2 regions of the Cupriavidus sp. GW821-FHT02F09 genome follow, and region 2 is predicted to be linked to the other one. Evidence: predicted binding sites of a transcription regulator. Region 2 holds the regulator's gene; the other holds the start of a gene.
The links. The regulator FNR, encoded in region 2, switches genes on or off when oxygen is low (the NO sensors DNR and NnrR bind a similar motif). The targets are predictions, from matches to a motif close to TTGATNNNNATCAA.

Region 1: hemN (oxygen-independent coproporphyrinogen III oxidase) is a predicted target of FNR. The motif match lies at 2,657-2,670, and genes of this name have one in related genera.

What each region holds. Positions count from the first base shown of each region.
Region 1 is NZ_JBWKVH010000013.1:128,337-134,823, reverse strand. It holds gene AC07XB_RS17135 (response regulator) at 1-195, shown strand, start outside; gene AC07XB_RS17130 (ATP-binding protein) at 167-1,348, shown strand; gene AC07XB_RS17125 (ABC transporter substrate-binding protein) at 1,380-2,522, opposite strand; gene hemN (oxygen-independent coproporphyrinogen III oxidase) at 2,730-4,331, shown strand; gene AC07XB_RS17115 (c-type cytochrome) at 4,396-5,283, opposite strand; tRNA gene AC07XB_RS17110 (tRNA-Arg) at 5,672-5,747, shown strand; gene AC07XB_RS17105 (GNAT family N-acetyltransferase) at 5,890-6,348, opposite strand; gene AC07XB_RS17100 (AraC family transcriptional regulator) at 6,427-6,487, shown strand, end outside.
Region 2 is NZ_JBWKVH010000007.1:20,838-27,324, forward strand. It holds gene rluB (23S rRNA pseudouridine(2605) synthase RluB) at 1-771, opposite strand, end outside; gene scpB (SMC-Scp complex subunit ScpB) at 777-1,853, opposite strand; gene AC07XB_RS10440 (hypothetical protein) at 1,980-2,420, shown strand; gene AC07XB_RS10445 (sulfite exporter TauE/SafE family protein) at 2,444-3,208, opposite strand; gene fnr (fumarate/nitrate reduction transcriptional regulator Fnr) at 3,507-4,232, shown strand; gene AC07XB_RS10455 (hypothetical protein) at 4,319-4,564, opposite strand; gene AC07XB_RS10460 (membrane protein) at 4,567-4,785, opposite strand; gene ccoG (cytochrome c oxidase accessory protein CcoG) at 4,853-6,352, opposite strand; gene ccoP (cytochrome-c oxidase, cbb3-type subunit III) at 6,349-6,487, opposite strand, start outside.

The sequences.
Region 1 (6,487 bases), on a different contig from region 2:
CATCCGAACCGCGTGCTGGATCGCGAGCTGCTGATCAACCAGGCGCGCGGCCGCGATCTCGACGTCTTCGATCGCAGCATCGACCTGCTGGTTTCGCGCCTGCGCCAGAAGCTGCGCGACGATCCGCGCGACCCGACGCTGATCCGTACCGTCCGAGGCGAGGGCTATGTCTTTACCGGTGCCGTCGAAGCCTGAGCGCGCGGGCTGGGTAGCCCGCCACGACTCCATGTTCATCCGGCTGTTCCTGGTGATGGCCGCGATCATGCTGGCCGTGCACCTGCTCGGCGTCACGGTCATCGAGAGCGTGTTCCCGCGCCCGGGGCATACCGGGTTCAACTTCGTTCCCAGCGACGAGATGCCGCCACCCCCGCCCCCGGGTGAAGAGGGGCGGCGGGGCGAGTTCCCGCCGCCGCCGGATGCCGAGGCGCGCGCGGACAACGGCCAAGGCGGAGCCGGGGCCCCAGTGCCGCCACGCCGCCCGCGCCGCACGCACGGTCTTGGGCCGCCGCGCCTGGGCCAGCTGTTCCAGCTCGCCGCCATTGTCGCCGCGTCCTGGGTGGGCGCGCGATTGCTGGCCAGGCCGGTCCAGCGCCTGGCCAGCAGCGCCGGCCGGCTGGCCCAGGACGTGCATGCCCCGCCGCTGGACGAAGACAGCGGCCCGGCCGAGGCTCGCGCCGCAGCCCAGGCCTTCAACCACATGCAGCAGCGCATCCGCACCCAGCTGGCACAGCAATCGCGCTTCCTGGCAGCCGTGTCCCACGACCTGCGCACCCCGCTCACCCGCATGAGCCTGCGCATCGAAGGCGTCGACGACAACCAGGTCCGCTATCGCCTGCGCCAGGACCTGGCGGAGATGAATGGTCTGATCGATGCCACCCTGTATTACCTGCGCGAGCGCGACGGCGCCGCCGCGCCGCGCCAGCGGGTGGACGTGCATGCCTTGCTGCAGGCCGTGGTGGACGATGCCACGGAAGTCGGCCAGGACGTCACCTTGTCTGGCGACGCCGAGCCGCTGCTGGCCTATCCGGCCGAACTGCGCCGGGCCGTGGTCAACCTGGTCGAGAACGCGCACCGCTACGGCGGCAGCGCGTGCATTGAACTGGCGGACAGCCCCGAGCGGGTGGTGATCGATGTGTGCGACAGCGGCCCCGGCATTCCGCCGGAGGAAATGGCGCGCGTGCTGGAGCCGTTCTACCGGCTCGAATCCTCGCGCAACCGTGCCACCGGCGGGGTCGGCATGGGCCTGTCGATTGCCGCGGATATCGTTGCGCGCCACGGCGGCGAGCTCAGCCTGGCCAACCGGGCGGAGGGCGGCCTGCGGGTGCGCATCGTGTTGCCGCGCGCCTGAGCCGCGGGCGGCCCGGTGCCAGCGCTACCGCTCACCGTGCCGTGCCGCCCCCCATTGCCGCAAGCTGCACATACTGCGAGCCGCGCGAGCCGTGCGTGAAATCCAGCACGAAATCGCCCACGTCGACGCGGGCCTGCAGCGCGCGCCGCAGGTCCGCCGGGGTGGCCCCGCGCGGCGCGGCCAGCGCCGTGCGCACCAGCCAGGCCGCGCCGATATAGCCGGCCAGCGTGGCCGGCGAGGCGGGTTCGTCCAGGAACTGCTTCATCCGGCCCACGTGCTCCTTGACCACGCGCAGGGTCAGGTCCTGCGGCCCGGGGGCGATCTGCGTCAACACGATGCCGCCGGTGTAGCCGGCGCCAAGAATCTCGCGTGCCGCCAGCGAATTGACCGCCGACAAGCCCACCAGGAAGCCGTACCAGCCCCGCGCCGCCAGCGCGCGGCCGAGGTTGCCATAGGCCAGCGTATCGCCCGCCACGATCACCGCGGCCGGGCGCGCGGCGGCGATGCGTTGCGCCACCGCGCCGGCGTCGCTGCCCTTGCCCGCATCCAGCGTGAGTGCCTGCAGTCCCGGCTCCTGCTCGGCCTGGCGCCGCCACGGCGTGCCGCTAGCCAGGCTGCCGGCCGCAAAATCCGGCGCCACGGCCAGCACCAGTTGCTTGAGGCCATAGCTGCGCAACTGCCGGATGGCCGCATCCAGCTCGCTGCGGTAGTCGGCCCGCGTGTACCAGACGTGATCCGCCGCGAGCGACAGGCCTGACAACGGCGCCACGATCTGCACGCCGCGCCGGGCCAGCTCGGGCGAGGCGGCCAGCACCGGCAGCAGGGCATCGCTGGGGCCGAACAGCAATTCAGCCCGCTCCCCGTCAACCAGCGACAGCGCCTGCGCGGTGGCCGCGCGCGGATCGGCGTCGACCTCGCGCACCACATGCACCACGCGCGGCTCCCGCGCGCCGGCGTTGGCCGCATCGAACATCACTTTGGCCCCCGCCAGGTAGTCGCGCGCCAGGTCGGCCTGGGCGCCGCCCCGGTCCACCAGGTGGCCGATCACCAGCGGGCGGCGCGGCGGCGCCTGCGCCAGCAAGGAGGCAGGCGCCAGCATGGCGCTGCCAAGTGCGGCCAGGACCCGGCGGCGCGGCGGTCGTGCGGGGTTGGCGATCAGGGAAGAAGCGTTCATGGGAATCCGCGAGGCCAGGTGCAGAGCAATTGCATGATTGGGGAGAGCGCCGCGCAGCCTATACGGCCCAGGTGACGCTGGCATGACGCCGGCCATGTTCCGGCCGTGGCGCGCGGCATGTCATGGGCCGCGGCTTGACCCCGGTCAACGCAGGCGCGGGCGGCGCGCCCTACGATGGGTCATCGAATCCACGACAAAGGCCGCCCCATGGCTGCGACTGCCCCCGCCCAGTTCCCCAACGCAATGCCCGTCCCCGTTGCCGTCCCGAGCCAATCCCGCACCTGCTCCGGCAAGTGCGGCGCCGCCTGCACCGGCAAGCCGGCGGGACGGGGCGCGGCAGCGCCGGACCGGCATGCCTTGTCGGACTTTCGCGCGTTGGCGGGCCGCATGGATATCAACGGCCCGCGCTACACCTCCTACCCGACGGCGGACCGCTTCCACGGCGGCTTCGGCGCGCAGGACTACCAGCAGGCGCTGGCCGATTGCGCTGCTAGCGCCACCCACGCCGCCAACACGGCCAAAGCCGCCGCACCGCTCTCGCTGTATGTGCACGTGCCGTTCTGCGAGAACATCTGCTACTACTGCGGCTGCAACAAGATCATCACCAAGGACCACCGCCGCAGCGCCCGCTACGTGGACTACCTGGCGCGCGAGATGGCGCTGGTGGCGCAGCAGCTTGGCACGCGGCGCGAGGTGGTGCAGTCGCACTGGGGCGGCGGCACGCCGACCTTCCTCGATCCCGCCGAGATGCGCCGGGTCATGGATGCGCTGCACCAGCACTTCCACCTGCTGCCCGAGGGCGAGCACTCGATCGAGATCGACCCGCGCCGCATCGGCGACGCACAGATGGCGCTGCTGGCCGAACTTGGCTTCAACCGCATCAGCCTGGGCGTGCAGGATTTCGACGCCGAGGTCCAGCACGCCATCCACCGCGTGCAATCGCTGGCCGAGACGCAGGCGGTCGTCGACGCCGCGCGCCGGCTGGGTTTCCGCTCGGTCAGCATGGACCTGATCTACGGCCTGCCGCACCAGACCACGGCGCGTTTTGCCACCACCGTGGAGCAGGTACTGGCGATGCGCCCGGACCGGCTCTCGGTGTACAGCTACGCGCACCTGCCGCACGTGTTCAAGCCGCAGCGGCGCATCGATGAAAGCGCACTGCCGGCAGCCGCCGAAAAACTCGACATCCTGGTCGGCACGATCGAGCAGCTGACCGCCGCGGGCTATGTCTACATCGGCATGGACCACTTCGCGCTGCCGGACGACGCGCTCGCCGTGGCCCAGCGCGAGGGCCGGCTGCAGCGCAACTTCCAGGGCTATTCCACCCACGCCGGCCATGACCAGCTCGGCTTCGGCGTTTCGTCAATCGGCGCAGTGGCGGGCCGTTACGTGCAGAACGCCCGCACGCTGGATGACTACTACAGTGGCCTCGACGCCGGCGTGCTGCCGGTGATGCGCGGTTTCGCCATGCGCGACGAAGATCACTTGCGGCGCGACGTGATTGGCGCGCTGATGTGCAATGGCGTGTTGGATATGGCGGCGGTCGAAGCGCGCCACCGCATCGATTTTGCCGTGCACTTCGCGCATGAGCTTGCGGAGCTGGCGCGGCTGGCCGAAGACGGGCTGGTGCGCTGTGAGCCTGGCCGCATCGAGGTGACTCCGCTGGGGCGTTTGCTGGTGCGCCGCCTGGCCATGGTGTTCGACGGCTTCCTGCGCGAAGATGCCCGGCGCACCGAGCCCGCTGCCATCCGGAGCGCTGATGTAGGTACGCCTTTGCCGATGCCAAAGCGCTACTCGCGCGTGGTTTGAGTCACACCGGAAAGCAAAAAGCCCGCGGCATGCCGCGGGCTTTTTTGTTGAGAGCTGCTTGCGCTTACTTCGAAGCGTTGGCCATGTAGTCCACTGCGGCCATCACGTCGGCGTCGGGGCCGGCGTAGCCGCCCTTCGGCGGCATCACGCCCTTGCCCTTCAGGGCGAAGGCGTGCACGGCGTCCATGCCTTCCTTCAGGCGCGGTGCCCAGGCTGCCTTGTCGCCGAACTTCGGCGCACCGGCAACACCGGCTGCGTGGCAGGCGGCGCAGACTTGTTCGTAGACCTTCTTGCCTACTTCGGCGGAAGCCGGCGCGGCAGCTGCAGCAGCCGGTGCGGCGGCAGCGGCAGCGGGGGCAGCTGCGGGAGCGGCCGGAGCAGCGGCGGCTGCAGCCGCCACCGTGGCGTCCGAAGCGGCAGCCGTAGCCGGAGCAGCGGCGGGCGCGGCGGGTTCCGGGAACTTGGCGCCACCGGCGTCGGCCATGTAGACCACGGCGCGGCCGAGTTCGTAATCGGAGTAGTCGTCGGCGGTGGTGCCGGCGCGGGCTTGCATGGCGCCCTTGCCGTGCAGCACGGAATTCAGCAGGCCAGCAAAGCCCTGGCCAATACGCGGAGCCCAGTCACCGGCGGTGTTGTACTTGGGCGCGCCGGCAGCACCGGTGGCGTGGCAGGCAGCGCAGACTTCCTTATAGACCTGCTCGCCCGTCTTGTAGACGCGCGGTGCGTTCGGGTCCTTCAGTTCGAGCGAGGCGACCGGCTTGATGCGGTCATTGACAGCTTCCACGGTAGCGGTAGAACCCGCGCCTTCCTTGGCACCGTGTCCGACAAAGTTGACCAGCAGGATGATCACGATGATTGGCACCAGGAAGGCGGCAATCACCACAGCGATCAGCTGCTTGGGGGTCTTGATGGGAGACTCGTGTTCGTCTTGTGCGTTATGGACGTCGCTCATACTCAACTCTCAATTTTGCAGGAAACCTGTGGCCGCTCGCGATCGGCTGCTTATGTGGCCGCTTGCTCGGTGGCCAATTCCCCCTGGCCAATTGCGCGCATCGGACTATTATCCGGTGCCAACTGCCCCGAAACGGGCCAGCCAGCAGGGCGCGGCACCATCATCCCCGGACCTGAAGTGGACGTTGCGCAGCCCCGTTTTTACACAAATAACTCGCGATTATAGCCTCAAAGACCTACCGTATGGAGGCAAAAGCGGCTTGCAAGAGACGTCATCTGGCTGCACTTTTCAGCCCGGCGTGGACGTCTTTCGCCAAACACGGTATGCTATGCGACTTTCCGGCAGCGGCACTCGCGCGCTGCCCGCGTTGTACCCCGTCATACCCTGTGCGCCCGTAGCTCAATGGATAGAGTACTGCCCTCCGAAGGCAGGGGTTGCTGGTTCGATCCCAGCCGGGCGCACCAATCCTGACAAGGGATTGCGGCACTTCCCTCCACTACCTTGAACGCCCACTGTAGCTAAATTGCACCTAGCTTCAGTATCGGCACTTCTGTCAGTGGCATCACCCCAGCTTCCCCATTTCCTTGCCTCCCGTTTTTGGCCGGCCTAGAGGATCAGCTTGTAGCCTTCGTGGCTGGCAACAAAGCCAAGCCTTTCGTAGAACCGGTGCGCATCCGCACGGCCCTTGTCGGTGGTGAGTTGCACGATGGCGCATCCGCGGGACCTGCATTCCGCGATCGCCCATTCGAACATCTTCTGGCCGAACCCTGCGCTGCGAAACGGCGCCGCGATGCGGACCGCTTCGATCTGCCCCCGCCATGCACCTGCGCGGGCGATGCCGGGTATGAACGACAGTTGCAGCGTGCCGATTACCGTGTCGCCATCCACGGCTACCACGAGACGCTGATTCGGGTCCGCAGCGATGGCGTGGAAGGCGATAACGTACCTTTCGTCCACGGGCGTGCTGACGATCTCTCGCTGGCTGCCAAGCGCATCGTCCGCCAGCAATGCCACGATGGCGGGAAGATCGGCCAAGACTGCAGACCGGAAGAGGATGTGCTCCATGTCAGAACCGGGGGTAGCGCAACGCTGAAGGGTGAGTATATCGTCGCGCAAAAGAGAGAACGGAATGGGGAGCACGGAATGCGCTCAGGACAGTTCAGGATCCTTCGCTGCGAGATGCCTGGCGTGGAGGCCGTCGAGG
Region 2 (6,487 bases):
CAGCTTGGGCGCATCATCGTCTGCAGACAGCTCGCGCACCGGCTTGACCCGGGCTTGCGGACCACTCGACTCTTCCTGGTCGTACTGACCGGAAATGACAAAGCGGAACAGGTCCTCGCCGCTCGCGGCGGCGGGCGCCTTCTCAGGCACACCCGCGGCCGGGCGCTGCGCGCCGCCTTTGCCCTTGTTACCCTTGCCTTGCTGGCGCGGGCCACCTTGCTGCCCTTCGGCGCCACCACGGCGAGCCGCGCCTTGCGGCTGCTGGCCTTGCTGCGGCTTGCGCTTGCGGGCGCCATTCCCGTTCGGGTTGGCGCGCGCGCCATCACGCTGGCGCTCGCCCGTGGCTTCTCCGCCAGCTTCGCTTGCGCCTTCGGCATTGTCACCGCTGAAGTTCCGGCGGCCTCGCGGCGCCGGGCGTTCGCCCTGCTGCTCGCCGGCCTGCACAGCCTCGCCTTCCGCGAGCTTGCGTTTGCCACGCGTACGTCCCTTCCTTGCGCCGTCGCCACGCGCGTCTTGCGCGGCGCCCGCATCGGGGCCGCCCGCAGGGATTGCCGCCCCGCCGTCCGCGGCACGGTCGCCGTCGCGGTCCTGCGCGGCCTGGCGGCGCGTGGCCACCAGATTGCGCAAGCCACGGCGCAGGCCCTTGCGGCGCGGCGCGCCATCGGTGCCGGCGCCGCCTTCGGCGCCATTGCCGGCATCGCCGGCCGGCGTATCCGCCTGGCGGACGTCTTGATCAGAATCGGACAAGGTATTCACATTCGGATGTTGCATGGTGTTCAGTTGGACACGCGCTGGTCGTGCTCGTCGTGCTCGCTGGGGTGCGCCGGATTCGTCGTGGACGCCCCCGGGACTTCGGACGCCTGCTCGCCGGAGGCCACTTGTACGTGGTAACCGTTGGCGGGCGTGTCCGTTTGCTCATTTGTTTCACCGTCTTCGACGGCTTGCTCCGCGGCTATGTCGCCAGACAGCGCGCCGGCGGGCTCGGCGGACACCGGCTCGCTCCCTGGCTCACTGCCTGGCCCGGGCGTCGCCGGCACTTCCGCCTCGGCCTCGGGCGCGGGTGTGAACCCGGCTTCCGCTTGCGCCAAGGCCTCCTTCCTTTCAAACGCATCCACCAAATCGGCGATGCCATCCATGGCGCCGGCCGCAAGACCGTCGGGGGCAACCACGCCGGAAGAGGTCGGTTCACCCTCTCCGGCATCCGCCGCAACCAGCGCGGCAGCGCCGGCCTGATCAGCGCCAGGTTCCGCGAATGCCTCTTCGTCGCTATCCGCCGGCACCTTGCCCAGCGCCTCGAAGTCAATCGGCTCCTGATTCAGCAGCGCGACCTGCGCCTGGGCCTGGATGTCCTCCAGCGGCGGCAATTCATCGAGCGTGCGCAGGCCAAGGTCATCAAGGAAGTTCTTGGTGGTGGCATAAAGCGCAGGCCGCCCGGGCACGTCACGGTGGCCGATCACCTCGATCCAGCTGCGGTCCTCGAGCTTCTTCACGACTTCGGTGCTGACCGCGACACCACGGATTTCCTCGATATCGCCCCGCGTGACCGGTTGCCGGTAGGCAATGATCGCCAGCGTCTCCATCACGGCGCGGGAGTACTTGGGCGGCTTTTCAGGATTCAGCCGATCCAGGTATTCACGCATGACAGGGCGGCTCTGGAAACGCCAGCCACTGGCCAGTGCCACGAGTTCCACGCCGCGTTGCTCCCAGTCGCGGCGCAGCTCTTCGAGCAGCACACGAATGGTGTCGGCACCGACGTCGTCGGCAAACAGCCGGCGCAAGTCATTGACGCGCAAGGGTTCCTGCGCGCAGATCAGCGCGGTCTCGAGGACGATCTTCGCCTCTTGGGTATTCATGTTGATTGCGTGCAGCCTGTCTTTGCACCTGCGCCCCGGTTGATCCCGGGCGCACTGGAGATTGCGGGTTCAGCGGTAGGGATTGCCACCGCCATCTGGCCGCGCAGCCAACCGCATGCTTGATGCATGCCAGCCGTGCGCCTTCTTTTATTGCATCGGGTGCCGGACCTGACCGGCAGGAGATCGCCCGGCCACCGGCATTATCTGCCAGTCGACGGAGCCCTTGCGTCGCGCCTTCCCCCTGATGTGGCGGACCTGTCCGGCGCGGCGTTTATCATCGAACGCGCCGGGTGCAAGAAAATACGGATATCGGGCCTGCTGGCCTATTTCACCCCGCCCTGCCGTAGCTGGTCTTTTGAACCGAATCTTTTGAACCGGACGGCGGATGGGGAACGGTCCCTGGCGCTGATGCCTGCCTGGGTGTTCCTGGCATGCATCCCTGAGCAGCGGATGCTACCTGACGATGCCACGATGAAATACGTGCGCGATATCGCTGTTCTTGCGATTGTATGGCATTCCCTGGCAAACCTGCAACCGATTCGCACAGCTACCTCAGCGAAGAAGTGACAGATACACCACGAAGCAGCGCTTCAGAAGACCAGGCAGAATCCATGCGCGGCAAGCGTCTCAGGCAAAAGCAGCGCGCGCGCCACCCCGGCCAAGCCAAAGGCCACCACCGCAAGCCCAGCGCCAGCCCGCAACGCCGGGCGCCGCGAAAGCTGCCTGAGATAGCCGGACAGGCCCGAGATCACCAGCAGGTTCGGCAGGGTGCCCAAGCCAAACACGGCCATCACCAGCGCGCCCGACGGGGCATTGCCGGCCAGCAACGCCATGGCAAGAGCACCGTACACCATGCCGCACGGGACCAGCCCCCAGGCTAGCCCCATGCCGTAGCGGCGCAGCAACCGGCCCTGCCCATGCGCCCGGGCCACAGCCGGCAAGCGCGCCCCGACGGCACCAAGGCCGCGCAGCAAGCCACCCGCGCCCCGGGCGGCGAGCCGCTCCAGCCAACCCGTACCCATGGTGCGCCCGCGCAACATCCACAAGCCCGACAGCACCAGCATTACACTGCCGACCCCGAACAGCCAGCGCTGCAGCGGCAGGTACTGCGTCTTCCAGACGCCGGCGCCAAGGGCGCCCAGCAAGCCTCCCAGCACCGCATACATGCTCAGCCGCCCGGCATGCATGACAAGCAGTTCCAGCAACCAATGGCCGGGACGCCGGAGCACCGTGGCAGGCACGCGCGCAACGCCGCCCTGCTCCGCCGCCAGCGCGATCCCGCCGCACATGGCGGCGCAGTGCACGCCGCCCAGCAAAGCCAAGGTAAATACGCTGATAAGCACGCCTATGGTCAACTTCTCCTCCCAATCACACAATCGCAACGTCTGGCGCGGTAAAATGCGGCGAACGCGCCCCCGCAGCTCCAAGAGGCGCTATCAACATGAGGCCTTGCGCCCGCGCACACCAGCGCGCTCGCACAACATGACGACGGGCACGGCAAGCCGCGCTGCACAGATAGCGCACTGCCGCAAGACCCGCGCGCCAGGCCGATGTGGATAGCGCTTCCAACCGACGACTCTCAACGTCAAGCTCTCAACTCAATGCGCCCGCCACATCGCGCTTGACTGACTGCGCTAAACCGACAGGCCCCAATTGCTCACCACCATTCCCATTACCGAGATGTCGCCCCGCTGCTCCACTTGCTCGCTCGGCCAGCTCTGCCTGCCCGTCGGCATGTCGCAGCAGGACCTCGAAAAGATGGATACGCTGGTCCAGGACCGGGTGCGCGTACGCAAGGGCGAAACCCTGTACCGCCTCGGCGATCCTCTCACCGCCGTCTACGCGATCCGCTTCGGCACGCTCAAGACCCACCTGACAATGGAAGACGGCCGCTCGCAGATCACGGGCTTCCACCTTCCCGGCGAAGTCGTCGGCCTCGACGGCCTTGGCGAGATGCAGCATGCGTCGGACGCCACCGCGCTGGAAGATACCGAAGTCTGCGTGGTGCGCTTTGGCGATCTCCAGACGCTGTCCAACGTCCTGCCGTCGCTGCAGCATCAGTTCATGCGCCTGATGAGCAAGGAGATCTCGCAGGACCAGGTCATGTTGATCACGCTCGGATCGATGCGCGCCGAGGAGCGGCTTGCCGCTTTCCTGATCAACCTGTCCGAGCGCTTGTCCGCGCGCGGCTATTCGGCCTCCGAGTTCGTGCTGCGCATGAGCCGCGAGGAAATCGGCAGCTACCTGGGGCTCAAGCTCGAAACCGTCAGCCGCCTGTTCTCGCGCTTTGCGGAAGCCGGCCTGATCCAGATCCGCCAGCGCCACGTCAAGCTGGTCGACATGGTGGGGATCAAGCAGATCGTCAACAAGTCCTGCTGACCTGCACGTCGCGCGCCGCCCTCGCCTGCGGCGGCTCGCCGCGATGCCGCGCCTGCTGGCCTGAACCGGCAAGGCGCGCATCGCAATCACTCCAGCTCGTCCGTGTCCGCCAGCCGCGTGGGCATGGTGTACAGCGTCAAGCCGCTCGACAGCGCGCACAGCACCCACGCGATCAGGAAACCCACGGTGTAGACCGCCTCCCGCGATGCCTCGACCGGCTGGCCGAAGAAGCGCAGGTCGCCGGGATCGACCATGGAGAATACCAGCGCGGTCGTCAGCCCGGCGACCAGGAAAGCGGGCCACAGCACCCACATCAGCCAGCGTAGCCTCATGATCACCTCGCTTGCGCCGCGACCGGCGCTGCCTGGCGTGCCGCGCTGCCCGCCTTCTCAACCACCAGGCCGTGGCGCGCCACCCCTTCCTCAATGGGCGGATCCGGATGGGTCATGGCCAGCCAGATCGTGACCCCGCAGGCCACCATGGCCACGAACGGCCCACTCATCAGCAGCCACGGCCATGGCTCCTTCCACCAGGGATTACTTTGCTGCGTCATCTGGCCTCCTCTAGATCTAGATCGCGTATGTTGCGTACGGATTGGTGCAACCAGCGTCCCTGCCGCCTCATAGATTGCGCGGCACGATAAAGCTGGTGCTCTGTCGAATCTCCGCGCCATGGCTCCCCGCGCCCTCGTCGGGCACCGCGGTCACTGTGACCTCGATCTTGTGCGTGCCCTGCGCCGCGGACTCGATCGGCACGCGCACCCGGATGGGAATCAGGCGATTGGACGTGGGCTCCAGGTTGCCGGCAGCGTGATCATATTCCACAGCCAGGCCCTTGAGCTCATCGCTGCCCGCGCTGACGGCGACGCGCATTGGCGCCTCGGTCGTGTTGATCAGCTGCAGCCGGTACACGTTCTCGATCCAGCGCCCTTCCACTTCCCGCCCCAGCGCGCCGCGGTCGCGGATGATATCGACCTTGAGCGGCGTGCGCATGGCCAGCGAGGCCATGAAGCCGGCGACCAGCGCCAGCCAGATCACCGAGTAGATCACCGTGCGCGGCCGCACCAGGCGCTTGCGCGCCACGGTCTCGGAGAGCGCGCTGCGCATGGCGTTCTCGGACGTATAGCGGATCAGCCCGCGCGGGTAAGCCATCTTGTCCATGACCTGGTTGCAGGCGTCGATACAGGCGCCGCAGCCAATGCAGTCGTATTGCAGGCCATCGCGGATATCGATGCCAGTAGGACAGACCTGCACGCAGATGCTGCAATTCACGCACGAGCCCAGCCCGGCGGCCTTGTGGTCCGCCTTGCGCGAGCGGCTGCCGCGCGGCTCGCCGCGGCCCACGTCATAGGTGACCACATAGGTGTCGCGATCCACCATCACGCTCTGGAAGCGCGCATACGGGCACATGTACTTGCAGACCTGCTCGCGCATGAAGCCGGCGTTGCCCCAGGTGGCAAACGAGTAAAACAGCATCCAGAACGTCTGCCACGGACCCAGCGAGAGGCTCAGCACCTGCGCGCCGAGCGTGCGAATGGGCGAGAAATAGCCGACGAAGGTAAAGCCCGTCCATAGCGCGATCACGATCCAGAGCGTGTGCTTGGTGGCCTTCAGGCGCAGCTTGCGCACGCTCCATGGATCGCCGTCCAGGCGGATGCGGGCAAAGCGGTCGCCTTCCACATGCCGCTCGATCCACATGAAGATCTCGGTGTACACCGTCTGCGGACAGGCGTAGCCGCAGAATAGACGCCCCGCGATCGCCGTGAAGAGAAACAGCGACACCGCGGAGATCACCAGCAGCACGGCAAGGTAGATCACGTCCTGCGGCCACAGCACCAGGCCGAAGATATAGAACTTGCGCGCGCCGAGATCGAACAACATGGCCTGGCGGCCATTCCACTGCAGCCAGGGCATGCCATAGAAGAACAGCTGGGTCAGGACCACCATCCAGACCCGCCAGCTCGAGAACGCACCCGACACCGAGCGCGGATAGATCTTGCGGCGGACTTCGTACAGGGTCTCGTCCGACGTTTCCGCGTCCGCCGAATCAGGCGTGGGCGCTCGCAGCGGCGCCCACGCGGCCCCGTTCCTTTCAAGCGGCTCCGGTCCGGGGGCGTTCATGGGCGAACACCCCCGCCGCGGTGCGGGCCCGGCTGACAAGCATAAGCGCAGTGGCTCATTGCTTCGCCCCCCTCGCCTGCGCCGCCGGTGTTGGACAGGCCCCAGACATAGGCCGTCAACATGCGGATACGCTCT